DNA from 2 places in the Jejuibacter calystegiae genome. Region 2 is predicted to be linked to the other one. Evidence: predicted binding sites of a transcription regulator. Region 2 holds the regulator's gene; the other holds the start of a gene.
What was found. Region 2 encodes LexA, which represses DNA repair genes until DNA is damaged. Its sites were predicted from a motif close to TNCTGTATGTACATACAGNA; they were not measured.
Positions count from the first base shown of each region.

Region 1: the regulator LexA is predicted to act here: its motif matches at 5,178-5,197, upstream of FEM41_RS14760 (DinI-like family protein).

Region 1 is NZ_CP040428.1:3,205,890-3,213,579, forward strand. Features, by position in the region: gene FEM41_RS14715 (hypothetical protein) at 1-44, shown strand, start outside; gene FEM41_RS14720 (helix-turn-helix domain-containing protein) at 47-1,021, shown strand; gene FEM41_RS14725 (replicative DNA helicase) at 1,018-2,397, shown strand; gene FEM41_RS14730 (hypothetical protein) at 2,438-2,887, shown strand; gene FEM41_RS14735 (hypothetical protein) at 2,892-3,146, shown strand; gene FEM41_RS14740 (hypothetical protein) at 3,249-3,539, shown strand; gene FEM41_RS14745 (hypothetical protein) at 3,539-4,048, shown strand; gene FEM41_RS24925 (DUF551 domain-containing protein) at 4,045-4,707, shown strand; gene FEM41_RS14755 (hypothetical protein) at 4,707-5,045, shown strand; gene FEM41_RS14760 (DinI-like family protein) at 5,215-5,451, shown strand; gene FEM41_RS14770 (DUF1367 family protein) at 5,806-6,402, shown strand; gene FEM41_RS14775 (DUF1364 domain-containing protein) at 6,399-6,689, shown strand; gene FEM41_RS14780 (MT-A70 family methyltransferase) at 6,686-7,330, shown strand; gene FEM41_RS14785 (antitermination protein) at 7,327-7,690, shown strand, end outside.
Region 2 is NZ_CP040428.1:1,559,867-1,583,292, reverse strand. Features, by position in the region: gene FEM41_RS07285 (amino acid aminotransferase) at 1-1,034, opposite strand, end outside; gene alr (alanine racemase) at 1,217-2,296, opposite strand; gene dnaB (replicative DNA helicase) at 2,449-3,864, opposite strand; gene FEM41_RS07270 (quinone oxidoreductase) at 3,947-4,930, shown strand; gene pspG (envelope stress response protein PspG) at 5,095-5,373, opposite strand; gene dusA (tRNA dihydrouridine(20/20a) synthase DusA) at 5,504-6,532, opposite strand; gene FEM41_RS24740 (NYN domain-containing protein) at 7,134-7,457, shown strand; gene FEM41_RS07250 (cysteine desulfurase-like protein) at 7,486-8,718, opposite strand; gene FEM41_RS07245 (2OG-Fe dioxygenase family protein) at 8,702-9,358, opposite strand; gene zur (zinc uptake transcriptional repressor Zur) at 9,703-10,218, shown strand; gene FEM41_RS07235 (CsbD family protein) at 10,236-10,445, opposite strand; gene dinF (MATE family efflux transporter DinF) at 10,504-11,838, opposite strand; gene lexA (transcriptional repressor LexA) at 11,926-12,534, opposite strand; gene FEM41_RS07220 (diacylglycerol kinase) at 12,643-13,011, opposite strand; gene plsB (glycerol-3-phosphate 1-O-acyltransferase PlsB) at 13,242-15,704, shown strand; gene ubiA (4-hydroxybenzoate octaprenyltransferase) at 15,771-16,643, opposite strand; gene ubiC (chorismate lyase) at 16,647-17,156, opposite strand; gene psiE (phosphate-starvation-inducible protein PsiE) at 17,307-17,720, opposite strand; gene FEM41_RS07195 (YjbH domain-containing protein) at 17,868-19,964, opposite strand; gene FEM41_RS07190 (capsule biosynthesis GfcC family protein) at 19,964-20,701, opposite strand; gene FEM41_RS07185 (YjbF family lipoprotein) at 20,701-21,309, opposite strand; gene yjbE (exopolysaccharide production protein YjbE) at 21,398-21,664, opposite strand; gene pgi (glucose-6-phosphate isomerase) at 22,083-23,426, opposite strand, start outside.

The DNA of each region.
Region 1 (7,690 bases), 1.6 Mb from region 2:
ACCAGGCGGCTTGCTTGCGCATCGCTGACGCGCTGGGGATCTGACCATGAGCATGTTGTTAATGGTTCAGGCTATGGCGATTAAAGTCGGTAACCCGCTGCGTAAGTTGGTGCTGATCAAACTTGCCGATAATGCCAGCGACAGCGGTGAGTGCTGGCCGTCAGTAGGTCATATAGCGGATCAGTGTGAGATATCCCCACGCTCCGTACAAAGCCATATTCGGCAGCTTGTTAAGGATGGCTTGGTTAGGGTCGAGCAGCGCCGCGGATCCAGCGGTGTGAACCAGTCCAACGTCTACCATTTAAACCTCGCAGGGGAGGGTGCAAATCCTGCACCCTATGGTGCAGCAGCTGCACCCAGAGGGCGCAAATCCTGCGGGGGGGAGGGTGCAGGAGCTGCACCCAGAACCAGTCGGTTAGAACCAGTCATAGAACCTATAGATCCCCCTAACCCCCAGGTGGGGGGAGAAGGGGAGATTCTCGCTGACGCTCAGAAAGCCCTGGAATTTTACAACCAGCAGACCGGTACCCGCTGCAAGGACGCAAAGCCGTTTGTCACGCTGCTGACCCCAACCACATCCCGGGATGCGTACACACTGGATGACCTAAAGCTGGTGATCCGCTGGGTGGTGAGCGAGTGGAAGCGCCGCGGAGACACATACGCGAAACCGGCCAATATCTGCCGCGTTAACAGGTTTGACGGTTACCTGGCTGACGCTACCGCCTGGGCTACTGCGGAAGCTGCCATTCCCGCCGAGGATGTGATCGCCGGTTACAACGAAATCCTGGGCGATGTTCTGCCCGTTGCTGAACTGGACGACGGCCGCCGCCGGATGATTCGACACATCCAAGCGCACATGCTGACCCAGAGTATCCCAGCGTTCTTGGGTTACTTCGAGAAATTTCGCGATACGGCGCCAGAGTTCTATTTTGGTGGCCCTGAGCGCGACGGGTGGCGTGCCAGCTTCGACTACCTGATGAAGCCTGAGACGCTGAGGAAAACACGGGAGAATGCGCTGTGAGTCCGCAGGATCTGGAAAGCTTTGTGTTGAGTGGATTGCTCAACGGCGGCGCCACGCCGGACGCCTTCGACGTTATCGCCACTACTCCGGAAGAGGCGTTTTCTGTCGGTTTCTACCGCCGCACTTTTGCCGAGATAAAAAAACAGGCGCTGGCCGACGGTCTGATCGACATGATGATGGTTAGCGAAGCGCTGGGCGGTAACAGCTTGGCGGATATCGCGGAGTTGATGCGCGTCCCGGGCACAGTAGCGAACCTGGGCGGCTATGCCAAAAAAATGGTGAAGGCATGGCGCGGCCGACAGATCGAACAGCTCCTGCAGGATGGCGCCGACGCTATCCGCCGGGCATCGAATCAGGCGCAGCGGGACCTGGCGATTGAAACGTCGATTACCCGTTTGCTGGATCTCACAGCCGATAGCGGCAACGTTCAGCCTGTACACATTCAGGACATACTCCCGCGGTACATGGATACAATCCAGAAGCGCCTGGAGGGCAACGCGGAGACCCGGAACATCCTGAGCGGCATTGAAGAGCTGGACGCAGAGACCGGAGGATTTAACAAACAGGATCTGATCGTCGTCGCCGGTCGACCGGGCATGGGTAAAACCGAATTTGCGCTGAAAATCGTGGATGGCGTCACCGGTACCGGCGGCGGCGCCCTGGTGTTCAGCCTGGAGATGCCGCAGCTGCAGGTCGCGGAACGTTCCCTGGCTGGCGCTGGCGGCCTCTCCGTTACGAAACTGCGTAACCCCATCCAGATGCACGATGAAGACTGGGGGCGGCTAAGCAGCGCGCTCAGCCACATGAACGAGCGCGATGTATGGATCGTCGATGCTACAGACATGACCGTAGAGCAGATCCGGGCCATCGCTGAGACGCATAAGCGCCGCTACCCGCGCCTGGCGATGATTATGGTGGATTATCTGGGGCTGATTAAGAAGCCGCGCGCAGAGCGTAACGACCTGGCAGTGGCCCACATATCCCGCAGTTTAAAAACCATGGCTATGCGTTTGCATACTCCCGTTTTCGCGCTCAGCCAGCTATCTCGCGCGGTGGATTCCCGACCGGCGGGCAGCCGTCGCCCGGTAATGTCGGATCTGCGTGATTCCGGCTCTATCGAGCAGGATGCCGATAGCATACTCCTGCTGTACCGCGATGAAGTTTATAACCCCGACAGCCCTGCCGCCGGTGTGGCAGAGGTGATTATCGGTAAGTCGCGTTTCAGTGCGGCGGGAAAAGTGATTTACCAGCAGTTCAAAAACGGCCACTTCATGCCGATCGACCAGGCCGTGGCCCAGGAAAAAGCCCGTATGCAAAGCGCTGCACAGCAGCCGCCGAAGCAACGAGAACGGCGTTACAGCACCGAGAAATTTTAATCAGCGCCTGACCAGCGCTTTAACCAAAGAGGAAAGACCAATGACCAATGAAATCACCATCGATGATGGTTGCGACTACACCTCCCTGATCGTCTGGCGGATGAACGCTGGCGCCCGCGCGCGTAGTGGTGCCGGTTTCGTTATGCCGCCAGTTCCCCAGCAGGTGGTTCCGCCACTGTGCAAAAAAACAGTAACCCGGTCATCAAAACCCAAACCCACAAAACGCCGCTCAACGGATACGACCCCGGCCGATGTTCTGGTTTCCGTTATGTTCGGCAAGACACTGACATACCGCGGCATCCTGGCAGCGCTGGCGAAGCAGCACCCGGAATGCAGCCTGACTCTGCGACAGCTCCAGATGCGGGTTTTCTCAATGATTGAATCTCGCTACGTCGGGATCACTCGGCACGACGATATGCCGGTTACCCACTACACGCTGTACAGCATAGATCCACGTTTCTACACGCTGTCAGCGGCGCAGAAGAGGTAACGCTATGGCCGGGCAATCGGATTACCTCCCGCCCGGTCTGCCGTTCAATCGTGCCAAATGGCCGCAGGAATGCCAGTTGAAAGAGCATTACGACATGCGCGCATGCGCCTTAGTCCGCCAGCTCTTTGATAAGCAGATAACCCGCGGCGCCATCCTGGCGCAGATTGACCGCACGCCGGAGACATACCGGGAGTTTTTTAGAGATCGACTGAATTACTGGAGAGGGGAGAGGGAAAAATGCCTGATTTTCGCGGAATAGAAATGATGAGCGATGTGGCGCATAACAACGCGCTACTGAGATGCCGTGAGGCGTTTATATCAGCGTGCAAATCTGTTGGCATAGAGTGCGAGGTGGTGTGATATGGCTAAATCATCTGATGTACATGACCTGTTAACCGCGTACCAGAAACAGGCGCGGAAAGTCCCTGCAAAGGGTGTTTATGCCTCAAGGCAACGCCAGGCTGAGGTGCAGGCGGCGCACACGCGCAAGATAATGCGAAAGCGTCGGCGGTCAGTCGGCAAGTCAAACAAGCTCGGCTGTCGTTTTACGGCGGAAATGCGCGTAGCTCTGATTTGCGATATGAATTTCTGGGCGCTGATATGCCGCTCTAATCGTAATCAGGTGGCTAATAAAGATGGCGAGGCGGTGTGATGTCTGATTCATTATCTCATGACGAATTATGCCTGATAGCCTGGCGCTTTCTTCAGAATAACGGATTCAAAGTCGCATTTCATGACCGGTTTCGGGCATGGACGCCCTACGGAGAGCAGGCGGATGCCATTGGTTTCAGAAATGGCGCATCGTGTCTTATCGAGGCGAAATGCTCACGCTCTGATTTGTCTGCTGACAGAAAGAAACAATTCAGAATTGACCCTGAAAAAGGAATGGGCGACTGGCGTTTTTTTATTAGCGAGCCAGGGATTGTAAATATTGATGATTTACCCCCCGGGTGGGGTTTGCTCCATGTTGTCAAAGGACGGGTAAAAAAGGTTCACGGCTGGCCGGGTAATGGCCTCTGGGTTAACAGAGAGAGCAAGCCGTTCAGGGCAAATAAACAAGCGGAATGCGATTACATGTTTAGTGCATTACGCCGCATGGATTTGCGCGGACATTTAACGGAAATTTATGACGGCGTTATTAACGGGGAGGCCGAACAGTGAGCATTAGCAAAGAGTGGCTGAAAAGCAAAATTATTGAAATTGAATCAACACGCGACGAAATACCATTCGGAATCGATGATGAAGATTCAGACACGCTAGCAGTGCTAAAGCAAGCTCTGGCAGACAGAGAAGAACTGGAGCGGCTGCGGGCGCAGGAGCCTATAGCGTGGACAGATGAGCAAGAGTTGCGCGACCTGGCAAAGCACAAATGCGCATATCTGTTCACCGTAGATCGTGAGAATCCGTATCACGACCCACGGCGTCAGATAACGCTCTACGCAGAGCCTAAGCCGCTGGCGGCATCATGCATCACCAGCGTCGCCCGTGCCGCGTTGGATTATATCGACGCGCTGCCGGATGAAGTAGTGGCCACGCTGCCAGTAATGCCCGGTTTTGATCGGGATTGGGCCGAAGATGCGCTATCCGGCAACTCTCCGGAAATCCCGGATGGTTGGATTCCGTGCAGTGAGCGGATGCCAGATCCAAATACGTACGTCCTGGTCTGTAACGGTGTGTGGGTTGGTATGGGTAAATATAACGATGCAGAGTATTTTGAGAATTGCGAACGCTGGCAGGACGAGCACGGAGAATTTATAGAATTGATTCACCACCCAGTAACTCATTGGCAATTACTGCCCACCGCGCCGGAGGTTAAGTGATGGGAAAATCAGCAGCAGAGCGCAAGGCCGCGCAGCGTGCACGGCAAGCCAGCGAAGGCCAGCGCAAAATAGAACTGCATCTGGATGCCCAGAAACTGGAAATGCTGGAGCGGAACCGCGCCGCCCGGCGCCCAGGTCGGGAACCGTACGACGCCGCGGAGTATATCGCAATGCTGATACGTCAGGACGATGCACGGGCACGAATGCATATTCGATCGATCAGCCGCAAGCGCTGTGGCCGGTGTGGCGACCCATTACCCGTCAGCGAATGTCTGCTGGACAGTGAAAGCCAGTGCTGGGTAAATCGTGGTTGGCATGAGATAAAACTCAAGCTGTGACATGTCACATAGAACGAAAGCCGCCTAACGGCGGTTTTCTTTTATAAACATATACTTAAAAATTAATTACGCTGTGCCTTTCGCATAAAATGCTCTTAAAAGTTTGCATCATCGGTTAGCTGGGAGTATATATACTGTATGAATGTACAGTTACCCGAAAGGAGGGACTATGCGCATTGAAGTGATGATCGACAGGTCTAAGAAGCTCCCGAATGGTGCTATACCTGCCCTGGAACAAGAGCTAAAACGCCGACTGGATTCCCGCTACGATGAAACCTGCTCTTTGACAATACGCCGCGTCGGATCTGATGGGCTATTCGTATTTGGTGCAAACGACGACACCAAAAAAGATATCGAGGAGCTGCTCCAGGAGACCTGGGAAAGCGCCGACGACTGGTTTTTTTAACCACACCTGATTTTTAATGATTTATATAACGCCGAACGGCTGCAGGAAGCGCAGCCGGGTAGGTGTATTTGTATCCACGGCCAGAGGGGGTAAAACAGTGGCGGAATATTCAGATGTTATTGACTATTTACCCCGGGATGGCCGTGTAGTCGTGCAATGTAAGGACGGTGCGATCATAAATGTCAGGCGGGTTTATCCCGATGAGCACATAGCATCATTTAACGCATTGATTGAACTGGCAAAACTGGCTGGATATTCTGTTGTATCGCCAGACGGCAATAAGCTATAATTAATCAGCTGGCCTGAACAACCAGCTTTTAATTCTGAACAATTGCTGCGCTAACGGGGGAACCAATGGCGCAGTATTCTTTTATCAAATCGCAGGGCGGGATATTAGTCCCCGCGACTCCTGACGCACAGGAGTTTATTGAAACTAAGGTGCGGATGGGCGATGTCATTTATGCCGATTTCAAGAAAGCGCGGAATGCGGCATTCCATCGCAAATTCTTCTCTTTGCTGGGGCTGGGCTTCCATTACTGGACGCCGGGCGGCGGTGCTATTTCTCCGGCGGATAAGCTGCTGGTTAACGGCTTCGTTAAGTGGATCGCATACCACACCGGGTATGAAGGGGTACTGGATGAGCTGGCGACCCAGTATCTTGATGATGCCGCTCAGAAGCGCGCCGGTAATATCAGCGCCGTAAAATCGTTTGAGGCGTTCCGCGCCTGGGCGACTATCCAGGCTGGGTTCTATATTCAGCATCGGATGCCGGATGGCAGCATACGCCAGGAGCCGAGATCGATCTCATTCGCAAAAATGGATGATGTCGAATTCTCCGAGCTCTATAAAGCCGTCCTCGATGTCCTCTGGAATTACATCCTTTACCGCACCTTCCCAACCCAGCAGGCAGCCGAGAACGCCGCCGCGCAGCTCATGAGTTACGCCGCATGAAGAGAGACCTCCGCAAAGCGGCGCGCGGCCGCGAATGTACTGTGCGCATTCCGGGAATTTGCTGTTTCAACCCGGATACCAGCGTGCTGGCGCATTACCGCATGTCAGATACCTGCGGCACAGGCTGCAAACCCAATGACCAGCAGGCGGCCATTGCCTGCAACTGCTGTCACGACGCCATAGACGGCAGGATTAAAACTGACTATTCCCGTGAGGAACTGCGCCTGATGCACGCAGAGGGTGTTTTCCGCACCCAGCAGATTTGGAGAGAGGAGGGGTTACTGTGAGCTATCAGCTGATTATGTGTGATCCGCCGTGGCAATACGGTAACACCATCAGTAACGGCGCCGCCGAAAATCATTATCAGACCATGACGCTTGCAGAGATGAAGCGGCTTCCGGTGTGGTCGCTGGCCGCTGCCGATTCCGTTCTGGCGATGTGGTACACCGGCACCCACGTAGAAGAGGCAATCGAACTGGCTGAAGCGTGGGGTTTTCGGATTCGCACAATGAAGGGGTTCACTTGGGTGAAGCTGAACCAGCGCGCCGGTGAACGGTTCGATAAGGCTTTGGCCGCTGGGGAACTGGTGGATTTTAACGATCTGCTGGATATGCTGAACGCAGAAACACGCATGAACGGCGGCAACCACACCCGCGCAAACACCGAGGACGTCTTGATCGCCACCCGCGGCGCCGGGGTGGAGCGCGCCAGCGCATCGGTTAAACAGGTGGTTTATTCCTGCCTGGGTGAACACAGCGAAAAACCGCGGGAAGTCCGCAACCGGCTAGAACAGCTTTACGGGGATGTGTCCCGCATCGAGCTATTTGCTCGCACCGAGTGGCCCGGGTGGGACCGCTGGGGAAATGAGTGCAACAGTAGCGTCGATCTGCGGGTCGGCGAAGCGATTAAAAGAGAGGTGTCCGCATGAAAATTGAATCATCCCTGAAGCACTTTCACCCGCAGAGTATGCACATAAGTGACGCAGCTAAAGGCACCTCACCGGACAGACTCACCGGCACCGATATCATGGCTGCACTGGGGGTGACCTGTTCCCGTGCCAGGGTCGGCCTGTCGATGTTTATGGGGAAGGCGGGGAGCCATACCGACGAACAGCGGGCCATTCAGGCGCTGGCCCGTCACGCAATAGACCACGCACCGAAGAATGTACGCAAAGCAGCTGGTGGGCGACTGGGTGAATGTGCGCTTATCCTGGCCCGCTTCGCATTCTCTGAGTATTCCCGTTCGGCGGCCACATCGTCGGATTGTCCTGATTGCCGGGGGGCTGGCG
Region 2 (23,426 bases):
TGGCGCAGCAGATAACCAAAATCACGGCCCGGCAGCGCCTGGTCCAGCACCTCTACCAGCGCCTGACGCATAGCGATAATACGCTTACGCATCGCTTCAACATCCGCCAGCCAGCTCGCCTTCAGTTCGGGATCGTTCAACACCGTGGCAACAAGACGCGCGCCGTGCTCTGGCGGGCTGGAATAGATACGGCGCACCGTCGCTTTCAACTGACCAAAGACCCGGGAGGCAGCATCGCTATCTTCACAGACCACTGACAGCCCTCCCACCCGCTCACCGTAGAGCGAAAAGGTTTTAGAGAAGGAGTTACTGACCAGCGCAGGCAGCCCGGCACCGGCAATAGCGCGAATCGCGTAAGCGTCCTGCTCCATACCGCCGCCAAAACCCTGATAGGCGATATCAAGGAATGGAATCAGATCGCGCGCCTTCAGCACTTCGACCACGCCGTCCCACTGGGCATCGGTCAGATCGGAGCCGGTGGGGTTATGGCAACAGGGATGCAGCAGCACAATGCTGCGCGCTGGCAGGTTGTTCAGCGCTTCAAGCAACGCTTCATAGCGCACGCCTTTGGTTTCATCATCAAACCATGGGTAAGTGTTTACTTCGAATCCAGCCCCCTCGAATATTGCTACGTGGTTTTCCCAGGTCGGGTCGCTGACCCAAACGCCGGAATCAGGGAAGTAGCGTTTCAGGAAGTCGGCTCCCACCTTCAGAGCGCCCGAGCCTCCCAGAGTCTGGATGGTAGCGATGTTTCCCGCTTTCAGCAGCGGGCTGTCGGCGCCGAACAGCAGCGGCCCGATGGCGCTGCGATAATCGCCCAGCCCTTCCATCGGCAGATAGAGCGAAGCGCCGTGGGGTGTGGCGCTCAGGCGCGCTTCGGCCTCAGCTACGGCAGGAAACTGGGGAACGATCCCCTCTTCGTTATAGTAAAAGCCGATACTGAGGTTAACTTTATCGCTGCGGGGATCTTCCCGAAAACGTTCCACGAGCGAGAGGATGGGATCGCCTGCATAGGCGTCAACATTCTGAAACACGCCGGATTCTCCTGATTGTTATTGGCTGTTGTGAGGCAGCCTCCGCCCGTGGCGACACGGCGAGGCATCAGTAACACAATAAACCGGAAGTGCAGGGAGATCGAGGGGCAGGTTATGGATTCGTTAAAACGCCCGCCAGGGGAAACAGGCGCCGGACAGCATACCGGCAACCTGTCGATGAGTCAGTCGATGTATTTCAGCATCAGCCGCGGCGTCAGGCGCGTGATAAGTTCGTAAGCACTAACTTTTGTTATCTCCGCGATACGCTCGACGGGCAGCCCTTCGCCCCATAGCACCACCGAATCTCCAGCACGTGCCCGGGTTTCAGGCCCAAGGTCAACGCAAATCATATCCATCGCCACCCGGCCGACAATGGGCCGCTCTTCGCCATTTACCAGCACCGGCGTGCCGGAGGGGGCACAGCGTGGGTAACCATCGCCATAACCCATGGCCACCACGCCCAGCCGCGTATCACGCTCGCTGACCCAGCTACCGCCATAGCCCACCGGCTCCCCTGCCTTATGGTCGCGAACCGCGATCAGAGACGACATCAGCGACATCGCAGGCTCGAATCCCAGCTCCGCTCCCCAGGGACGCTCTTCAAGCGGCGATACCCCGTACAGAATAATGCCGGGGCGTACCCAATCGAGGTGCGAATCGGGCCAGAACAGCAGCCCACCGGAAGCGGCAATCGAACGCAGCCCCGGTTTACCGGCGCTGAAGCTATTAAAGATATCGAGCTGACGCGGTGTGGCATCCGATTCCAGCTCATCGGCACGAGCAAAGTGGCTGATGATATTGACCGGCTGACGCACGTTGCGGCAGCGCGACAGCCGCTGCCAGAAGGCTTCCGCCTGCTCCGGACGTACACCGAGTCGATGCATTCCGGTATCAAGCTTCATCCAGACGGTCACCGGCTCGCTCAACTGCGCCTGCTCCAGTGCCACCAGTTGTTCTTCGCTGTGGACCGAGGTCATCAGTTGATGCTGCGCCAGCAGCGACAGGTCGCTTGGGGAAAAGAAGCCCTCCAGTAGCAGAATGGGCTGGCGAATGCCCCCTTCCCGCAGGCGCAGCGCCTCTTCCAGCCTTGCCACGCCGAAAGCGTCGGCATCGCTCAACGCACGGGCCGTCTCCAGCAGACCATGACCGTAGGCGTTGGCCTTCACCACCGCCACCAGGCGGCTGTCCGGTGCCCGCTCACGCAGGCGTTGCAGATTGTGTCGCAGGGCGCGGCGGTTAATGACCACGGTTGCCGCTTGCATGTTCATTCCTTAATTCTTTTCGATTAGCCATTTGGCGTTATTGGTGCAGCGGGTTTGGGTGCGGCCAGCGCGTAACCACCGGAGCGTACTGAAGTACGTGAGGATGGCGAGCACTGCCCAATCCCAAAATCGCAAATAAAATAGCCAAATAATTATTCGTCGTCGTATTGCGGCCCGGCATAGTTATCAAACCGCGACCACTGACCATTAAAGGTCAGACGCACCGTCCCGATAGGACCGTTACGCTGTTTACCGAGGATGATCTCCGCAATGCCTTTGAGGTCGCTGTTTTCGTGATAGACCTCATCACGGTAGATAAACATGATGAGGTCGGCATCCTGTTCGATAGAGCCAGATTCACGCAGGTCGGAGTTTACCGGGCGCTTATCGGCTCGCTGCTCCAGAGAGCGGTTAAGCTGGGAGAGCGCCACCACCGGCACCTGAAGCTCCTTGGCCAGCGCCTTCAGGGAGCGGGAGATTTCGGCGATCTCCAGGGTACGGTTATCGGAAAGCGACGGCACGCGCATCAGCTGCAGGTAGTCGACCATAATCAGACTGAGCCCGCCGTGCTCGCGGTAGATGCGGCGCGCGCGGGAACGCACTTCGGTCGGCGTCAGGCCTGACGAGTCATCGATATACATGTTTTTCTTTTCGAGCAGAATGCCCATGGTGCCTGAAATACGCGCCCAGTCTTCGTCATCGAGCTGGCCGGTACGAATGCGGGTCTGATCCACCCGGGAAAGTGAAGCCAGCATACGCATCATAATCTGTTCGGCGGGCATCTCCAGCGAGAAGATCAGCACCGGCTGATCCTGCAGCATGGCGGCATTTTCGCACAGGTTCATGGCGAAGGTGGTTTTCCCCATGGAGGGACGCGCCGCCACAATAATCAGATCCGAACGCTGCAGACCGGCAGTCTTTTTATTCAGGTCCTGATAACCGGTATCGATACCCGTGACCCCATCGTGGGGCTGTTGATACAGAGTTTCGATACGGGAGACGGTGGCCTCCAGAATCTTATCGATCCCCTTCGGACCTTCATCTTTATTAGCGCGGTTTTCGGCTATCTGGAAAACCCGCGATTCTGCCAGATCGAGCAGATCTTCGCTGGTACGTCCCTGGGGATCGTAACCAGCATCGGCAATCTCGTTGGCGACGGAGATCATCTCGCGCACCACTGCCCGCTCGCGCACGATATCGGCGTAGGCGCTGATATTGGCCGCACTCGGAGTGTTCTTCGACAGCTCCGCCAGATAGGCAAATCCCCCCACGCTTTCCAGCTGGCCCTGGCGCTCCAGAGATTCGGAAAGGGTAATCAGATCGATGGGCTGCCCCTGCTCCTGCAGGCGGTGCATTTCGGTGAAGATCAGGCGATGCTGACGGGTATAGAAGTCTTCACTCACCACACGCTCGGCCACATCGTCCCAGCGTTCGTTATCCAGCATCAATCCACCCAACACCGACTGCTCAGCTTCCGACGAATGGGGCGGCACTTTCAGCGCATCGACCTCCCGATCGCGCGGCTCGCGGCTTTCGGAGGGTTTGTTGAAGGGGGTTTTTCCTGCCATAGTGAATTAAATGCTCAGGTATCTGTAGAGAGAGACCGGGAAGTATACCCTTTAATCTTGCCTCGACCCAAAAGGAGATCACATGGCAACGCGAATTGAATTCACTGAACACGGCGGACCGGAGGTACTGAAAGCGGTCGACTTTACCCCCAAAGATCCGACCGATAACGAAGTTCAGGTCGAAAACAAAGCCGTTGGCATCAACTATATCGACACCTACGTGCGTAGCGGGCTCTACCCACCACCAACGTTACCCAGCGGTTTGGGGACCGAAGCCGCAGGCATCGTAAGCAAAGTCGGCTCCGCCGTCAGCCACCTGAAAGAGGGCGATCGGGTGGTTTATGCCCAGTCGGCCCTGGGTGCCTACAGTTCGGTGCATAACGTGGTTGCCGATAAAGTGGCGCGCCTGCCCGATGCCATTAGCTTTGAACAGGCAGCAGCCTCTTTCCTGAAAGGGCTGACCGTCTTTTATCTGCTGCGCAAAACCTATGAGGTGAAACCGGATGAACCCTTCCTGTTCCACGCTGCGGCTGGCGGCGTAGGCACTATCGCCTGTCAGTGGGCTAAGGCGCTGGGCGCCCGCCTTATCGGCACCGTCGGCTCGGCGGAAAAGGCGGAAAAAGCGCAACAGGCCGGCGCCTGGCGCACCATTAACTATCGGGAAGAGGATATCGCAGAGCGGGTGCGTGAACTCACCAATGGCAATAAAGTGGCGGTGGTATACGACTCGGTGGGCAAATCGACCTGGGAAGCCTCACTGGACTGCCTGCAGCGGCGTGGACTCATGGTCAGCTTTGGTAACTCTTCCGGGCCGGTCACTGGCGTGAATCTGGGCATTCTGAATCAGAAGGGCTCGCTCTATGTCACCCGCCCTTCCCTGTTCGGCTATGTCACCACTCAGGCCGAGCTGGATGAGGCCAGCAGCGAACTGTTCTCGCTGATCGCCAGCGGCGTGATTAAAGTCGACGTACGGCCACAACAGATTTTTTCTCTGAGCGACGCCGCCCGGGCTCATAAGGTGCTGGAAAGCCGAACCACCCAGGGCTCCAGCCTGTTGATACCCTAGAAAGAATTTGGGCTTCCCGAAGGAAGCCCATTCTTTTTTATCGTTCGCCTGGATGTAGGGTACAAGCGATGAATTCGGGGCACAGAATAACAGATCTCTGAACCAAATCCTGGGACAGCTTCACAAAGCTGACAGAAATCTGCCGGTCTGTGATCGACACCGCATTACCGGGTGTAACGGCGGCGGGTGCGTCGATACGGGCGCGGCTGACCAAAGATAATCTCATCGCGATTGTGTGATTTTTTCTCTTTAAAAGCGCGGATAATCCAGACCACCGCCACGGCCAGCAGCAGCCAGGGCAGCACTTTAATCATCAGGGCGAACAGGCCGCCGGCAAACATCAGCAGGGTAGCGACAAACAGCGCGCAGACGATCCCCAGCAGGGAGATTCCCGTCAGCAGCAGCATAAAAAAGAATCCCAGGACAAAAATCAGTTCCAGCATGGTTTGCTCCTTATTACAGACCCCCGAAGTATTACAAGAATCGTGCCAGAAATAATTTGTTGAAAAATAACAAAAACGCCCGGAGCGTTGCCCCGGGCGTAGTGAAATTCACCATTAAGTGGCGCAGAAATTAACGATCCCTGACGACTTTCGCCAGCGCCTGCTCCACCACCTGGATACCTGCGCCAGGCTTGTGGGCGTTTTCGCTCAAATGACGTCGCCACTGGCGAGCGCCCGGCACGCCCTGGAACAGGCCCAGCATATGGCGAGTAATATGGCCCAGATAAGTTCCGCGGCTCAGTTCCTGCTCAATATAGGGATACATGGCCCGCACCGTCGCCGCCGGGTCGGCATCCGGCCCGGTGGTGCCAAAAATCACCCGATCCACCGCTGCCATAATGCCCGGATTCTGGTACGCCTCACGCCCTACCATCACGCCATCCATGTGCTGTAAGTGGGCCTGCGCCTCCTCCAGGGACTTAATGCCGCCGTTAATCGACATCGTCAACTGCGGGAAATCGCGCTTAAGCTGATAAACCCGCGGATAGTCCAGCGGCGGAACCTCGCGATTCTCTTTCGGGCTCAGGCCGGAAAGCCAGGCTTTGCGGGCATGGATAATAAAGGTTTCACAGCCGCCCTGCTCCGCCACTGTACCGACGAAATCGCACAGGAATGCGTAGCTGTCCTGGTCGTCAATGCCGATACGGGTCTTTACCGTTACCGGAATGGAAACCACGTCGCGCATGGCTTTAACGCAGTCCGCCACCAGCTGCGCTTCGCCCATCAGGCAAGCGCCGAAGCGCCCATTCTGTACGCGATCCGACGGGCAACCCACGTTCAGGTTAACCTCATCATAGCCGCGCTCTTCCGCCAGACGGGCGCAGTGCGCCAACTGCTGGGGATCGCTACCACCCAATTGCAGCGCGACCGGATGTTCCTCTTCGCTGTAAGCCAGGTAGTCCCCTTTACCGTGAATAATGGCGCCGGTGGTTACCATTTCGGTATAGAGCAACGCATGGCGCGATAACTGGCGCAGAAAATAACGGCAGTGTCTGTCCGTCCAGTCGAGCATTGGCGCAACGGAAAAACGATGGGGGAGAAAGGAAGTTACGGCAGCGCCGTTTTGCAATGCGTTTTGCGATTCTGGGTTCTGGTGCATGTTTACACTTGTTGGCGTATTTTGGACTTATCTGTCTCCCGTATGTCTCCTGAGGAGTGTACGAATGGAAACGGCGATGGCGGATTATACTACAGAAAGAAGGTGCAAAGCAGATACCAGCCAACGGTCTTGATCTTTAATTGATCATTTTTTATACTGGCTGACAATAGCACCCCACAGAGTACGAGCTTGCCACATAGTGAGCCTTCCGAAATGTGGGTTTTTTTATTTTTCAACGACTAAACAAGGATGTTTATGAAAACTGCAATCCTGGTGGACGGTAGTTTTTTATTAAACGCTACCGTACCCTGTATCATGACTGGCGAGAAAAAAGCACCAGGCAGATCGCTCGTGACCTCTACGCCGGGCTATTACGGGATCTGCGCAAAGCCAATAAAGGGAAGCCCTGTCCCGATCTGTATCGTATTCTTTTCTACGATTGCCACCGCTCGAAAAACGAGCACAGAATCCTGTCTCCCGAAAAGGATTTAGCTTTTCTGACACTCCTGAAGCCAGATTCAGAAAAGAATTCCATAACGAGTTAAAAAAATTCAGGAAAGTTGCTTTACGGCTGGGGCGTATTACCGATGAAGGTTAGTGGGTGATTACACCAGAGAAAACGAAAGCGTTACTTAATGGCCGGATTACCGTCGATGAACTTACAGAGAAGGATGTCAGGTATGAAGCCCGGCAGAAGGGCGTTGATATGAAAATCAGTCTGGATATCTCATCACTGTCCCACCATAAAAACGTTGAGCAAATCATTTTAGTCGCTGGCGACAGTGATTTTGTCCCCGCAGCGAAACAGGCCCGGCGTGAGGGTATCGATTTTGTGCTTGATCCTATGTGGAATCATATCAATCCCGATCTACATGAGCATATCGATGGACTGGTTTCTTCATGGCCCAAAAATACAGGCCCATAAAATAGCAGCCTGTATACTAAATGGACGATTACCTCACCACCCGTCGCAGCGCTTCAAACAGGCTGTCGATATCGCTGCGGGTGTTGTAGTGCATCAACCCAATACGCACTACGCCGCCGCGCTCTGCGAGCTCCAGTTGCCGGATAAGCCCCTGAGCATAGAAGTGACCGTTCCCCACGCAGATATTTTCATCCCCCAAGCCTCTGGCGATCCGCTCTGGCGACCATCCTTCAAAGGTCAGCGCGAAAGTAGGCGTTCTGAGTCGGGCATCACCACTGTTAATGCCGTACAGACGTACGCCGTTTACTGCCTGCAGACGCGCCAGAAAATATTCGCTCAGCGCCTGTTCATGATGCTGATAGCAGGCATAGCTCTCCTGCAAACGCTGGCGCAACGGTGCTTCTTCCGTTCCCCACTGGGCCAGGTACTCAATAGCGGCCACCACGCCTGCCAGCCCTTCAAAGCTCAGAGTGCCGGTTTCAAAACGCCCGGGACCAATATCGGTCGCTGGCGCCACCTTATAAGGCCGCAGTGCCTGTAACCAGCGCGGCGCAATATACGCCATGCCAACGTGCGGGCCACAAAATTTATAGGCGGAGCAGACCAGAAAATCACAGCCCAACGCCTGCACATCCGGCAGGTGATGGGGCGTATAATGCACGGCATCCACGTAAACCATGGCCCCGACCTTATGCGCTGCCTCTACGATGCGCCGCACATCGACAATACTGCCAGTGGTATTGGAAGCAAGGCATACCGCCACCAGTCGGGTGGCGGGAACAATCTGCTCGCAGATACGCTCCACATCCAGCGTGCATTCTGGTTCGTTAACCGGCACCTGGCGAACAACCACCTGACGATCGTCCGCCGCCTGCTGCCAACTGGAAACATTGGCATAGTGATCCAGCGCGGTGACGATAATCTCATCGCCAGGTTGCCACTCACGGCTGATAATACGGCTAAGATGGAAGGTCAGCGCCGTCATGCTGGCGCCAAACACGATGTTGTCCGGCGCGTAAGCATTCAGCAGCGTCTGTACCGATTCCCGGGCGCGGCGTACCAGGGCTTCCGTTTTGCGGCTGGAGAAATAGTGCCCCCCCAGGTTGGCATTGTTGCGCCCCAGGTAACCCGCCATCGCCTCCAGCACCGATACCGGCACCTGAGTGCCGCCGGGGCCATCAAGAAATACCGGCGGCGGCGATACTTCCGGGGCGGAAAGTGCGCCAAACTGCACGCGTACCGCTTCAGGCGTGAAGTTCATTGGGCTGCTCCCTGGCCGTGAGTACGAAAACATCCATATGCCCCTCCTCACCCTGCCTGACGGCCCGGATTGGGCTGGCGTTATGCCATAACGTATGGTCGGCCAGCATGGCTACTTCACCATTTTCCAGCACCTTGCGGAAGAATGGCGCCTCATGGTTGTTGCTGTACAGCATGACGTCACCGCCGACGATATTTTCACGATCGATCGCCACCAGCGCGATATGATCAAACCCGTCCTGATGGATCCCTTCCGGCGCCACCTGGGTTTCATCGTAGATCGCGGTAACACGCATCTGGTGGATCTCAATCTCCTGTCCGTCTGGCAACCCGTTACTTTCCACAAACAGTCGGCAAACCTCACGCAGACCGTCGCTTTTCAGCGTGGTGGACTCCAGCGGTTCAAAGCGGCGCACCACATTGCCCTGAAAGCGGTTAATATCGCTGGACTGAACAAAATCATGCTTATCAACTTCTTCCACCTCTCCGTGGCGGAATCGAACAACGGAATAGCGTCGCAGCCGGTACTGACCATCGGCGTGAGCCGTGGCAGGCAGCGTGGCGAATGTGGGTGCCAGTTGGGCGACGGAAACCTGACTCAGGCAGGTGAGATGCAGGACGGACTCATGCTTATGTAACATTCTTACTTCCCTCTTTATAAGAATCATGACGGGTGAATAAAAAATGCCCTTAATCAAGGTAGTCATCCGCCTGATTCCGGTCAAAGAGCAAGCAGTAAATAATGCTATCAAAATCACAATATGCGATATATCGCCAGGAATCAGATCTTATTTACAGAAATATATATGATAAAAATGCATTTCATCATGCAATAACACTTCTCTATTAAGGTGCGTAATCCCCCGCCTTAACACCTGACTGCCGCGCCGTATCACACTCCAGGTGACGACTGCGTTCAGGATATCGGCGTTTTAGCGGGTTCATGATAAAATTGGGCAAGATTCCGAGATAACGAGGCAGACTGATGGATATGACGACACCGCAAGATGTGCTGGCGCGTGCAGAGAAACTGTGCCAGCAGCGCAACGTGCGCCTGACGCCTCAGCGCCTTGAAGTACTGCGTCTGATGACGCTGCAGGATAGCTCCATTAGCGCCTACGATCTGCTCGATCTGCTGAAGGCCAGCGAACCCCAGGCCAAGCCCCCTACCGTATACCGGGCGCTGGATTTTCTTCTGGAGCAGGGGTTTGTACACAAAGTTGAGTCCACTAACAGCTATGTGCTGTGCCATCACTTTGATGAGCCTATGCACACTTCCGCCATGTTTATCTGCGATCGCTGCGGTTCGGTGAAAGAGGAGAGTGCGGAAGGTGTGGAGGAGATAATGCACAAGCTGGCGGCCGGTAACGGCTTTGCTCTACACCACAATGTGATCGAAGCACACGGTCTGTGCGCGCCCTGCGCCGAAGTGGAAGCCTGCCGCAACCGCGAAATCTGCCAGCACGATCACAGCGTCGCCGTGAAAAAACGCGGGCGCTAAACCGCGCCCACGCCCTGCTACCAGCGGTAATCGTTACGCTTTTCCCACTGGGTCACCTCTTTTTCTGCCTGGGCTCTGGCGTAGCCATAGCGTTGCTGAAGCCTGCCAATCAGCCGCTCATGACGGCCGCTGGCAATGGCGCCGTCATCGTCGGTCATCCTGCCCCAGGCTTCGCGGACTCTACCCACCAGACGCCGGCAGCCGCCTTCGATTTCGTCTCTGAGCATCGCGTACCTCCTGCGCCGGATTTAGCTTTACTCACCCATTAAGTATAGCCTTACAGGCTCACTGGTGGCCCGGCACCTTAAACCAGGTGTCGTTACGCCAGTGACGGCGCCAGATCCAGCCCAGGGAGAGGCCACGCAGCCCCAGAAATACCGTCAGAGCCAGCCACAAGCCATGGTTGCCCAGCCAGGGCAGCGTCAGTAGCGTCAGTCCGAATCCCAGCGCGGCAACCGCCATGCTGTTACGCATTTCCGCGCCGCGGGTGGCCCCCACAAACATGCCATCCAGCAGATAACACCAGACGCCAACCAGCGGCAGCACCGCCTGCCATAGCAGATAGCGATCCGCCTGAGCCTGAAGTTCGGGGATTGAGGTTAACAGGGCTACGATCTGCGCCCCCGCCAGGGCGTAGATCGCCGCGAAGCAGAGCGCCACCAGACCCGCCTGGCGGCAGGCGGCTCGCCATACGCTCAACAACTGCCCGGTGCTGCGCGCGCCAAAGGCCTGGCCGGAGTGGGCCTCTACCGCATAAGCAAAACCATCCAGCGCATAGGCGGTGAAGGTCAGCATGGTCATCAATACCGCGTTAATCGCCACGATTTCGCTACCGAGGCGCGCACCGCAAATGGTAATACCGGCAAAACAGAGCTGAAGCAGCAGGGAACGCAGCATAATGTCGCGGTTCAAAGCCAGCAGGCGGCGAATATTGCCGCGCCAGGCCTGCTTCAGCATATCCATCGAAATGCCACGTAGCCGCAGTACCCGCCACACCATCACCAGCCCGATAAGCAGCGTCGCATATTCGGCAATGACCGTCGCCAGCGCCGCCCCCTGCACGTTCATATGCAGGCCCACCACAAACCAGAGATCCAGCGAAATATTCAGCAGGTTACCCACCACCAGCAGAATAACCGGTGCCCGGGCGTACTGGACACCCAGCAGCCAACCCAGCAGTACCAGATTGGCGAGCGTTGCCGGAGCGCTCAGCCAGCGAATGGCCAGGAAGCGCTGCGCCTGATACAGAACCTGCTCGCTGCCGCCGACAATGTACAAAGCCAAATCGATCAGCGGAGTACGTAACGCCACGATCAGCACACCGGCAATCAACGCCAGCATCAGCGGCTGAACCAGCGATCTGGCCAGCGCCGGCGCATTTTTCGCGCCCCATGCCTGAGCCGCAAAGCCGGTGGTGCTCATCCGCAGGAACAGCAGCAACATAAACAAAAAGCTGGTCGTCGTAGCGCCAACGGCAACGCCGCCCAGATAATCCGGCGAGTCGAGATGACCAATGACCGCAGTATCCACCAGCCCCAGCAGCGGTACCGTCACGTTAGAGAAAATCATCGGCAGCGCCAGCCGCCATAATGCTTTATCGGTTTTTTGGAAAAGGGGCATGGCCATTATCCGGTTATGCAGTCAGGAGAGTTAAAGCAGAGACGCGCCCGGGAACGGACGCGTCAGCAGGGGGATGCGTTTATAAATTCAGAGCCATTCGCCGTTGCGGATCACCCCGACGGCCAGCCCTTCAATAGTAAAATTCTGTTCGCGCAGATCGACCACAATAGGTTCAAACTCGCTGTTTTCCGGCAGCAGTTGCACCGTGTTGCCCTGCTTCTTCAGGCGTTTAACCGTGACTTCATCTTCAATGCGAGCCACGATGACCTGACCGTTGCGCGCCTCCTGAGTCTTATGTACCGCCAGCAGGTCACCATCCATAATGCCGATATCTTTCATCGACATACCGCTCACTCGCAGCAGGAAGTCCGCACTCGGTTTAAACAGGGAAGGGTCGACCTGATAGTGGCCTTCAATATGCTGCTGGGCCAGCAGCGGCTCACCCGCGGCAACGCGCCCAACCAGCGGCAGCCCCTCTTCTTCTTCATGCAGCAGTCGGATACCGCGTGAAGCGCCAGAGACGATTTCGAGAACCCCTTTGCGCGCCAGAGCCTTCAGGTGTTCTTCTGCGGCATTAGGCGAACGGAAGCCCAGTCGCTGCGCGATTTCCGCACGGGTGGGCGGCATTCCCGTCTGGCTGATATGCTCCCTGATGAGATCAAAAACCTCTTGTTGCCTGGCCGTTAACGCTTTCATTCCGCCCCCTGGGTGTATATACAGTTATGCTGTGAGTATATACAGCAGAAGGCGATTTTGGAACCACAACGTGGTAAAAAGTCAGCGTTTTATCCGTTTCCTGAAGCTTTACCGCAAATGCGACCAGAGTAGCGTGACCCAGGTGAAAAGCGCGACGATAATCGCTAACAGCACGGCGGCGGAGCCCATATCTTTCGCGCGACCGGAAAGTTCGTGATAATCGCTGCCGATCCGGTCAACAACGGCTTCGATGGCGCTATTCAGAATTTCGACGATCGTGACCAGCATGACGGAGCCAATCAGCAGCACGCGCGTCATGGCGTCAACATCCAGCCAGCAGGCCACTATAATGGCAATAACCGCGGCGACCCCTTCCTGGCGGAAGGCCGCTTCGTTACGCCACGCCGCGCTCAGACCTTTCCAGGAATAGCCGGCAGCTTTGATGATACGGGTAAAACCAGTGGTATTATTCGCCATGTAATGGAAACCTTTTCAAAAAACACACTCTAAATAGTTCAGTTGCATCAAAGCGGCAAGGGCGCGCCCGAGCCGATTAACGAAGCCAGACCGAATGCAGCAGGCAGTATGACGAAAATCAGCGTCAACGCCAGCGCGCTTCGATTAATAGTGGTGCCGCAGAATTTCCGTGCCGTTTCTGGTATTCTGACGGCGCATTTGCATGATTAACCAGAGGCTTTACATCATTTATGTCAGGCTGGTCCCGATTTTTATACAAGCTCCTTAATTTACCATTAAGTATTCTGGTAAAGAGCAAGTCAATTCCGGCGGATCCCTGCGCCGAACTTGGCCTGGATACTTCGCGTCCGATTATGTACGTTCTGCCCTATAACTCGAAGGCAGACTTGTTGACGCTGCGTGCGCGCTGTCTGGCCCACGATCTGCCGGACCCCATGGAGCCGCTGGAAGTGGACGGCGTCGTCCTGCCGCGCTATGTGTTCGCGCACGACGGTCCCCGCGTCTTCACCTATTACACGCCTAAACAAGAGTCCATCAAACTATTCCATAACTATCTGGATCTACACCGCAGTAATCCGAATCTTGACGTTCAGATGGTACCCGTCTCTGTGATGTTCGGCCGTGCGCCGGGCAAAGAGAAAGGGGAAGCCAACCCGCCGCTGCGCAATCTGAACGGTATTCAAAAATTCTTCGCCGTGATCTGGCTGGGCCGCGACAGCTTTGTGCGCTTCTCGCCACCGGTTTCTCTGCGCCGTATGGCTACCGAACATGGTACGGACAAGCGTATCGCCCAGAAGCTGCTGCGTATCGCCAGAATGCACTTCTCGCGTCTGCGTCTGGCGGCCGTAGGGCCACGTCTGCCGGCCCGTCAGGATCTGTTTAATAAGCTGCTGTCCTCGAGGGCCATTGCCCGGGCGGTAGAAGACGAAGCGCGTACCAAAAAGATCTCCCATGAAAAGGCCCAACAGAACGCCGTAGCCCTGATGGAAGAGATAGCGGCTAACTTCTCTTACGAAGCTATCCGCGTAACCGATCGCGTACTGGGTTTTACCTGGAACCGGCTCTATCAGGGCATCAACGTCCATAACGCCGAGCGCATTCGTCAACTGGCCCACGAGGGCCACGAACTGGTCTATGTCCCCTGCCACCGCAGCCATATGGACTATCTGCTGCTCTCTTACGTGCTCTACCACCAGGGGCTGGTACCACCGCATATCGCTGCTGGTATCAACCTTAACTTCTGGCCAGCGGGCCCGATTTTCCGCCGCCTGGGCGCATTCTTCATCCGCCGTACCTTCCGGGGCAATAAGCTCTATTCCACCGTATTCCGCGAATATCTGGGTGAGTTGTTCAGCCGCGGTTACTCGGTAGAGTACTTTGTGGAAGGCGGACGTTCGCGTACCGGACGGCTGCTGGATCCGAAAACCGGTACCCTGTCGATGACCATTCAGGCGATGCTGCGCGGCGGTACCCGCCCCATCACGCTGGTTCCCATCTACATTGGCTACGAACATGTCATGGAAGTGGGCACCTATGCGAAAGAGCTGCGCGGTGCCACCAAAGAGAAAGAGAGCTTCACTCAGATGGTACGCGGCTTAAGCAGGTTGCGTAATCTGGGTCAGGGTTACGTTAACTTCGGCGAGCCGATTCCGCTGAACAACTGGCTGAACCAGAACGTGCCGGAATGGCGTGACGATATCGATCCCATCGAAGCGGTACGCCCGGCCTGGCTGACGCCGTCAGTCAACGCTATCGCCGCAGATCTGATGGTGCGCATTAACAACGCCGGCGCGGCAAACGCCATGAATCTGTGCTGTACCGCGCTACTGGCGTCACGTCAGCGCTCTCTGACCCGCGAACAGCTAACCGAACAGCTGAACTGCTATCTGGATATTATGCGTAACGTCCCCTATTCGCCGGACGCGACGGCGCCGAAAGTCACCGCCGATGAACTGATCAATCACGCGCTACAGATGAACAAGTTCGAAGTGGAAAAAGATACGATCGGCGACATCATCATTCTACCGCGCGAGCAGGCGGTACTGATGACCTACTACCGCAATAACCTGATGCATATGCTGGTGCTGCCATCGCTGCTGGCCATGATGATTACCCAACGCCGTCATCTGACCCGCAGTGCGCTACTGGAGCAGGTGACGCTGCTCTACCCGATGCTGAAGAGCGAGTTATTCCTGCGTTGGGAAAAAGAGGCGCTGCCCGCGGAGATCGACGCGCTACTGGACGAACTACAACGCCAGGGGCTGATCCTGATTAACGGCGATACGCTACAGGTGAACCCGCTGCGCTCCCGTACCCTGCAACTGCTGGCGGCAGGCGTGCGCGAGACCATTCAGCGTTATGCCATCACCTTCTGGCTGCTGGGTGCCAACCCGGGCATTAACCGCGGCACTCTGGAAAAAGAGAGTCGCACTCTGGCACAGCGCCTGTCGGTTCTGCATGGTATCAATGCGCCGGAATTCTTCGATAAGGCGGTCTTCTCTACTCTGGTGCTGACCCTGCGCGATGAAGGCTATATCAGCGACAGCGGCGACGCTGAATCTGAACGAGCGCTGCAGGTTTACCAACTGCTGGCCGAACTGCTGACCTCCGATGTGCGCCTGACCATTGAGAGCGCCACCTCGCAGAATGGCGGTATCGAGGCCAAAGAAGAAGCAACGGAACAGGCTGAATAACGCGCCGTAAAAATGAAAAAAGCCGGTCAGGTGTTACACCGACCGGCTTTTTTATGCACTCAATAATCAGAAATGCAGATAGCTCAGCACCAGACCGATAAACAGCGCCAGGCCAACATAGTTGTTGTTCATAAAGGCCCGGAAGCAGGCATCGCGATCTCGGTTCGCTATCATCTTCTGCTGCCAGACAAACAACCCGGCGGCAATGGCAATCGATGCATACCACAGGCCGCCAAGGCCATTCAGCACGCCAAGCAGTATCATGATCGCCACCACGCCAGATTGCAACAGACCAATAATCAGTTTGTCATAGCGGCCAAACAGAATCGCCGTAGACTTAACGCCAATCTTCAAATCGTCATCGCGATCCACCATGGCGTACTCGGTATCGTAGGCCACGGCCCAGAGAATATTCGCCAGGAACATCAGCCAGCAGGAGATCGGCACGCTTTCACTAACGGCGGAGAAAGCCATCGGTATCGCCCAGCCGAAAGCTGCGCCCAGCACCACCTGGGGCAGATGGGTGTAGCGCTTCATAAAGGGGTAAACCCATGCCAGCGCCAGCCCGGCCACCGACAGCAGGATCGTCATGCTGTTCAGAGTCAGCACCAGCAGGAAGGAGAGCAGCACCAGCACCCCAAACAGAATACGGGCCTCTTTTTCACTCACCGCGCCGCTGGGCAGGGGACGATTCGCTGTACGCTTCACATGACCATCGAACTTGCGGTCCGCGTAGTCATTCACCACACAGCCCGCGGCACGCATCAACCAGACGCCCGCCACAAAAACCAGCAGTATCGTTAACGGCGGCGCGCCCGGGGTTGCCATCCACAGCGCCCACAGCGTCGGCCAGAGCAGCAACAGCGCGCCTATGGGCTTATCAGTGCGCATCAATCGGTGATACGCCAGCAGCTTATTCTGCTTCAGAGTCCACTCCATTTTTTATTCCTCTCGATACAGCGGCGACGCAGGAAGGAAAAGCTCGGTCAACAACAGCGGTTTTCCTGAGAGCCGGAGACGGGAACGGCGCCCCCACAGCTCTGCACTACGTCCGGTTTCAATAAAATCGCGCGTCAGGGTCGATGATGAAAACAGATAACGCCCTAACGGGGTAGTTCCCAACTGGCGCAGCGCCAGCTCCGGGCCATTCAGCGTTGACTGCGGCACCAGCGTCCGGCCAGCAAGCCAGGGTTCGCCATCGCCGCACAGCAAAATCTCACGTAGCCAGAAGCGCTCTTCGTCCGGCAGTAGCGCCGCTTCCCCGGGCATCAGCTCTCCGGCATCAACAAAGGCTTCGCGCAGTATATCCACGCTGACCCTGTGGCAGTATTGCTCAAAGCGTTTCGTCATGGAATCTTCCAGCAGCAGCCAGTCGCTCAGTGCGTGGCTTAAAGCAGGAATATCCTGAAAGTAGTGGAGTTCGCGCAGCTGCGCCAGCGCGGGATGGGACATAACACCTTCTCCGGAAAAAATTCTGAAGGCATTGTAACGCAGAACCCGCGGCTCGTGTGGGGCAAAGCATATTCCAGCGATCTTAATAGCAACAAAGGTGTAACACACGAATAAAGTGACGGCCCAGGCAGGGCCGTCAACAAGACGCGATTATTCGCGCTTCAGGAGGCTGGTGTTACATAACCACAGCGTGACCACCAGCAGCAGGAGCGCACCGGAATAGACCAGTACCTCTTCGGGCGTCTCGTGGGAAATAATAATGAGTCGCACGATGGCAGTAATGCCAATGTAGACGAAGTAGCGCAGCGGAAAGTGATAACCAGACTGAAAGTACTTCACAATCAGCGCGATAAATTCAAAATAGAGAAACCAGACCAGTAGCCCTTCCACCAGCTGATATTTGGTCACCTGTTCGCTATTAATAAACAGCACATAGGTCAGGTGCAGCGTCTCTTTCCCCAGAAACACCATCAAAATCAGTCCCAGGCTCAGTAGCCCCAGATTCAGCACTGACTGTAATCCATAAGCGATCCACTCCGCCGGAGAGCGAGATGGCAACGACATGTTATTCCCCTTATTCATATCAGGATACTGGCTCCTTTATAAGGGAAAAACGTGATCCAGATCTACTTTATTTAACGCGGTTTTCACACTTTTACCCGCAAAAAAAACCGCCCCCCTGATGGGAGGCGGCGGTGATGGCCAGAACGCTTATCGGAAGTTGATATTGCGGTCGCTGGTCATGCTGTAAAGCTCGAACTTGCGGCCCAGCATCTGGCCACCATCGCGGGTAAGCGGCTGCCAGCCCACCAGGGCACGGCTGCGGGTCGCACCCGACGAGAAGAGATCCAACGGAACGGAGACATAGACCCCTTTGGTGAACTCCCCTTCCCCATACTCTTCGGACGAGACATTGGTGATAGTGGCGTAGCCACCCACCACGATGCCGCTGTCGAAGTGCTTAGAGATATCCAGGGTTCCCCCCTTGTCGCCCGCCAGGTACTGGCCCACGCTGGCTTTCACCAGTACGCCATCGGCAAACGGCGGTGTCCAGTAAGCGGTCAGGTGCCCGGTCTTCACGCTGTAGTCGGTGAACTTCATCATATCCTGAGAGCTACGCCAGTCACGCTGCTTCACGTAGTTGGCGTTCAGCCCCACCGCCCAGTTGCTGTCGAGCGGACGGTACAGTACCTCGGCGCCTGCGCCACCGAACATAGTTTCCAGATAACCGGCATAGGCCTGTCCGTACCAGCCTTTGCCCAGATACTGGAAGTAGTTGGCCTGTAGATCGTTCACATAGACATCGTTCTGAACGTATTCACGCACGTGAGTACGCACCCGCGGCAAATGCGTGTCGCTCGGAGGACTGGTGTAGTTAAATTTGTCGTAGTTGTTCTTGATATTGGCGAACAGGCTACCACTGGTCAGCAGGTGGTCTGTCAGCCACAGATCGGCGGAGCCCCTGATACCCAACTGGTACATATAGAAGCTTTCCGCGCCGCCGAAGGACTGACTCAGAACCGGATCGATCGAATAACTAAAGCGTGGTTTGTCCAGATACCAGCCCTGTTCGGTGCTGTCTGGCACCACCGGATCCACCCGGCGCTGAGCCAGCGGTGTTTCGTGGCCCAGCGGCTCTCCTTCCAGATGATGACGCAGGCTATCAACGTCGGTTTCGGTGGTCACCTGCGGCATAGCGACCCGGCTTTCCGTTACGCGGATCTTGTTTATCCCTTCCGGCAGGTCATTCATCACAATGCGGTTAGCGCGATCGATACCCTCACGCGAGTCACGGTATTTCACCTGATCGCCGGTGACATAAAGGGTATCCCCTTTGGTCTGAATCTGCGGATTAGTCAGACCGGCATTGTATTTCAACTGGGTCAGCTGATTACCCACCACGCTGTGCTGTAGGATCTTATCCTGAGGCTGCGGCCGGTATTCCGGCTTACGGTTATCGGCGTAGTGAGATTTAAGATCGTTAAAGTTGGTGCGCAGCGTGAAGCCGAACATAAAGGTATTGCCACGCTCATAGCTGACGTTGACATCGGCCCAGTCGGTGACCCGATAGATGGCGCCCACGTTAAAGTTGCTGCGCTGCTCAAGCCGTCCGGCATAATCGCCGCTGTAATCATTGCCTTCATACTCCAGCTTCAGGCGCAGCGGCTGCCAGGGCGTCTGGTATTCGATACCGCCGAATATCGACGCCGGGCCGTGGAACATATCGCCAAATTCGAACGAACCCGCCTTCTTGTTGCTGTTATCGCGATAGCAGTATTTATCGCTGTAGCTACAGAACGGGTTAGTAACGTTGCCGGCAGTCCCCAGATAGCCCCAGCCGATCCCCAGCGAGAAGTCGAACGGCCCCCAGGCCTTACTGGCCACCAGGTATTCGCTGTCGAACAGGCCGGTACCGCCCAGATCCCGGATACCCACCGCCACCTGCGGTGTCCAGTAGCCCTCTTCCCACAGGCGCAGCTTCACATCAAACGACTTATCCTTATAGGTCTGATCGCCAGAGAAAGAGTCCACATTACTGTACTTACGGGTACGAACATCGGTGTAGCGCAGGGTTGTTTCCAGCCAGGGCATTAACTGCACCGAAGCCGAATAGAAGCGGTACTGATCGTTGTCGCGATAGTTAACGCTGAACTCCCCATCGCGCGCCATACGCGCGGTGGGCGTCTGTAACAGGCCCACGCCGCCGAAGTCGGACTGGGACGGGCCGATGGGCGCCGGGTAGCTCTCCGCCTGGCAGGCGGAAGAGACAGCCAGCGCCAGTAAACTGTAGAGGTAACGTTTCTTCATCAATCCGGTATCCGATGGGTCAGAGAGTGGAGAATCTGCTCATTCAGGCCATCCCAGGCGGAGGAGAAGATATGATCGGCAAAGCCGACGAAGATAATGCTGCCGGGCATAGGTTCAACGTGGCGCTTGTTCCAGTAAGCCACCGGCGCTTTCACCGTTTTGCCGTCGGGGTAAACCACCCAGGCATAACTGCGATCGCCGCCGCTGAGCGTGCTGACATCATCAAGGTATTCATCCACTGAGCGGCCTGGAGCAAACGTCTTCTTGCCTGGCGCGCTTACCAGCCCCATCACCGTCACAGTGGTGGGCTTCTGGCCGACCCATAGCGAATATTCCCCCAGCAATGGCGGATTACTTTCAGGATTCACCCGCACCCGATCCGGATCGAGGTTAACCAGCTGGCGTCCGGTGACCCGGATAGCCTGGAGCTGGGTACGCAGACCGTTAATGGCCGCGCCTTCGTCGCCACCGCGATCGGCGGCAAGGGCCGCCAGCCGCGCCAGCAGTTTCTGGTGCTGTTGTTCGGCCACCGCCGTTGACTGACGTTCGCTAATCACGGTGCCCGGCCACCAGCTATGCGCCAACGTGGGCTGCGTCACCAGATCGGCAAGACGTTCGGCACCGGTCACGGTTAACGGAGGCGCTGAATTCCCTGGATAAACGGTAATGGTGCCGGCGGCACAGGCGCCACCGGCAAAGGCCAGCATCAGCGAAGCGAGAATTAGCTTTGTTGTCATTATTTCGCCGCCTTCAACAGAATGGTGGTAATCGGGTAGTAGCCGGGCCCGAGGTACTGCTTCGTTTTACGGATATAGCCCTCTTCATCCACCCAGTAGCGGTTATGCCAGCTACCGGCGTCAGTGGTCACTTTTTCATCCAGTATGCGAACCGGCGTGACGTCGCTGCCCACCTCCAGTGAGTCCTTGCCGTCCCAGTGGAAAGTGGAGCGCAGCGTAGCGTTGCGTACCTGCTGGTGTTCCGTCCAGCTGGCCTGTCGCGTCCAACTGGCGCCGTCAACAATCTGGTTCACTTTCGCCAGCGGATCCTGTTGCAGGTTAGTGACTTCCACCAGGTTGTCGCCCAACCCCACGGTTTTCACCAGGCGATCGTGCTGCGTCACCAGGGTCGCATGGTCCTGGGTGACCCACTTGTGTTGCCCGTTTTCTGAAAACGCCAGAACCACAAAGATCTGCGGCCCGTCATTCAGCCGGACATACTGGCTGGCGTAGGGCATGTTCTGGATCTCATCGTCGCTGAGTTGCACCCCGTCAGTGCCAAAAAAGCGGTTCCAGAGTGACGAAACAGGAGAGGTGTTAGAACAGGCCTGCAGTAACAGGCACATCATCACAATAGCAAGTCGCTGCACGACATTTCCCCGAATTCAAAATAACCACACCGCAGTGTGGTTATGGTTAAAACCTCAGTAAAAATTACTAAGGGGTGGTGCTGGTCGTAGTGGTTGTGGAGGTAGAGGTGGTGGTGGTAGTGCCAGTATTGGCGCCATCACTGCCCCCAACTGCGGCAAGCGCAGTCCCTACCACAGACCCTACTGCGCTAGACCCGGTCGCTGTTGAACTCCCCACAGAAACGGAGTTCGCTGCACCGCCAGCCGCTTCGCCACTGGTCAAAGGACCAGCAGTAGCGGTACCAGCAGACGCCAGCGCCAGTACGGCCATTGCGCCATAAAGGACTTTCTTCATAACAATTTCCCTTCATTGAATGAATGGAGATTTACCTGAAAAGAGTTTCAGGCGTTCCCGAGTATACACAATAAGCGAGACCTGTTTCCGGCTGAGGGAAATAACGAAGAGGTTTTAGGATTAATAGCGGGAATATAGATAATACAATTACAAATATTATATTTATTTCTTTAAAATCAATAAAATAACAAGAATTCAATGGTTATGATAAGGGGAGTGCATCAAGAAATAAACCGGAATAACCATCCGGCCTTCGGCGATTTTAGGATTAACCTGAGAGAGCAAGCTCTCCTTATATATGCAAACAACTGGATTTCTCCGATAAAAAAATGCCGGCGCACAGCCGGCATAATTAAAATATATCACCCAGGATATTCCGGGCAGGACAGTCGCTATTAAGACCGTCCTCAATAGGCAATTAACCGCGCCAGGCTTTATAACGGTTAATCAGACCATTGGTGGAGCTGTCGTGGCTGCTCACCTCACCGCCATCAGACAGTTCCGGCAGAATGCGGTTAGCCAGCTGTTTGCCAAGCTCTACGCCCCACTGGTCAAAGGTGAAGATATTGAGGATCGCCCCCTGGGTGAAGATCTTATGCTCATAGAGGGCAATCAACGCCCCCAGGCTGAACGGTGTGATTTCACGCAGCAGTATAGAGTTGGTCGGGCGGTTGCCTTCAAATACCTTGAACGGCACCACGTGATCCAACTGAGACGGATCTTTACCCTGATCGCGGAACTCCTGCTCCACAACTTCGCGGGATTTACCGAACGCCAGCGCTTCAGTCTGAGCAAAGAAGTTAGAGAGCAGTTTCGGATGATGATCCGAAAGCGGGTTATGGCTGATGGCTGGTGCGATAAAGTCGCAGGGAACCAGTTTGGTACCCTGGTGAATCAACTGGTAGAACGCATGCTGACCGTTGGTGCCCGGCTCACCCCAGATGATCGGCCCGGTCTGATAATCCACCGGCTTACCGGTACGGTCAACGTACTTACCGTTGGACTCCATATTACCCTGCTGGAAATAGGCCGCGAAGCGGTGCATATACTGGTCGTAAGGCAGAATCGCTTCCGTTTCGGTGCCAAAGAAATTGTTATACCAGATGCCGATCAGCGCCAGCAGTACCGGCAGGTTTTTCTCCGCTGGCGTGGTAGAGAAGTGCTTATCCATAGCGTGAGCACCGGAAAGCAGCTGCACGAAGTTGTCATAGCCAACGGAAAGCACAATAGACAGACCAATAGCGGACCACAGAGAATAACGGCCGCCGACCCAGTCCCAGAATTCAAACATATTGGCGGTATCGATGCCAAACTCGCCTACCGCCTTCGCGTTGGTGGACAGCGCGGCAAAGTGTTTCGCTACGTGCTTTTCATCGCCAGCGCTCTTCAGGAACCAGTCGCGGGCGCTGTGGGCATTGGTCATGGTTTCCTGGGTGGTGAAGGTTTTGGAGGCCACCAGGAACAGTGTGGTTTCCGGATTAACCCGCTTCAGCACTTCGGCGATATGGGTGCCGTCCACGTTAGAGACAAAGTGCATGTTCAGGTGGTTTTTATAGGGGCGCAGCGCCTCGGTTACCATATAGGGGCCAAGGTCGGATCCGCCGATACCGATGTTGACCACATCGGTGATGGCTTTGCCGGTATAACCTTTCCACTCGCCGCCGATCACGGAGTCGGAGAATTTCTTCATTTTCTCCAGTACCGCGTTTACTTCCGGCATCACATCCTTGCCGTCCACCAGGATCGGGGTATTGCTCCGGTT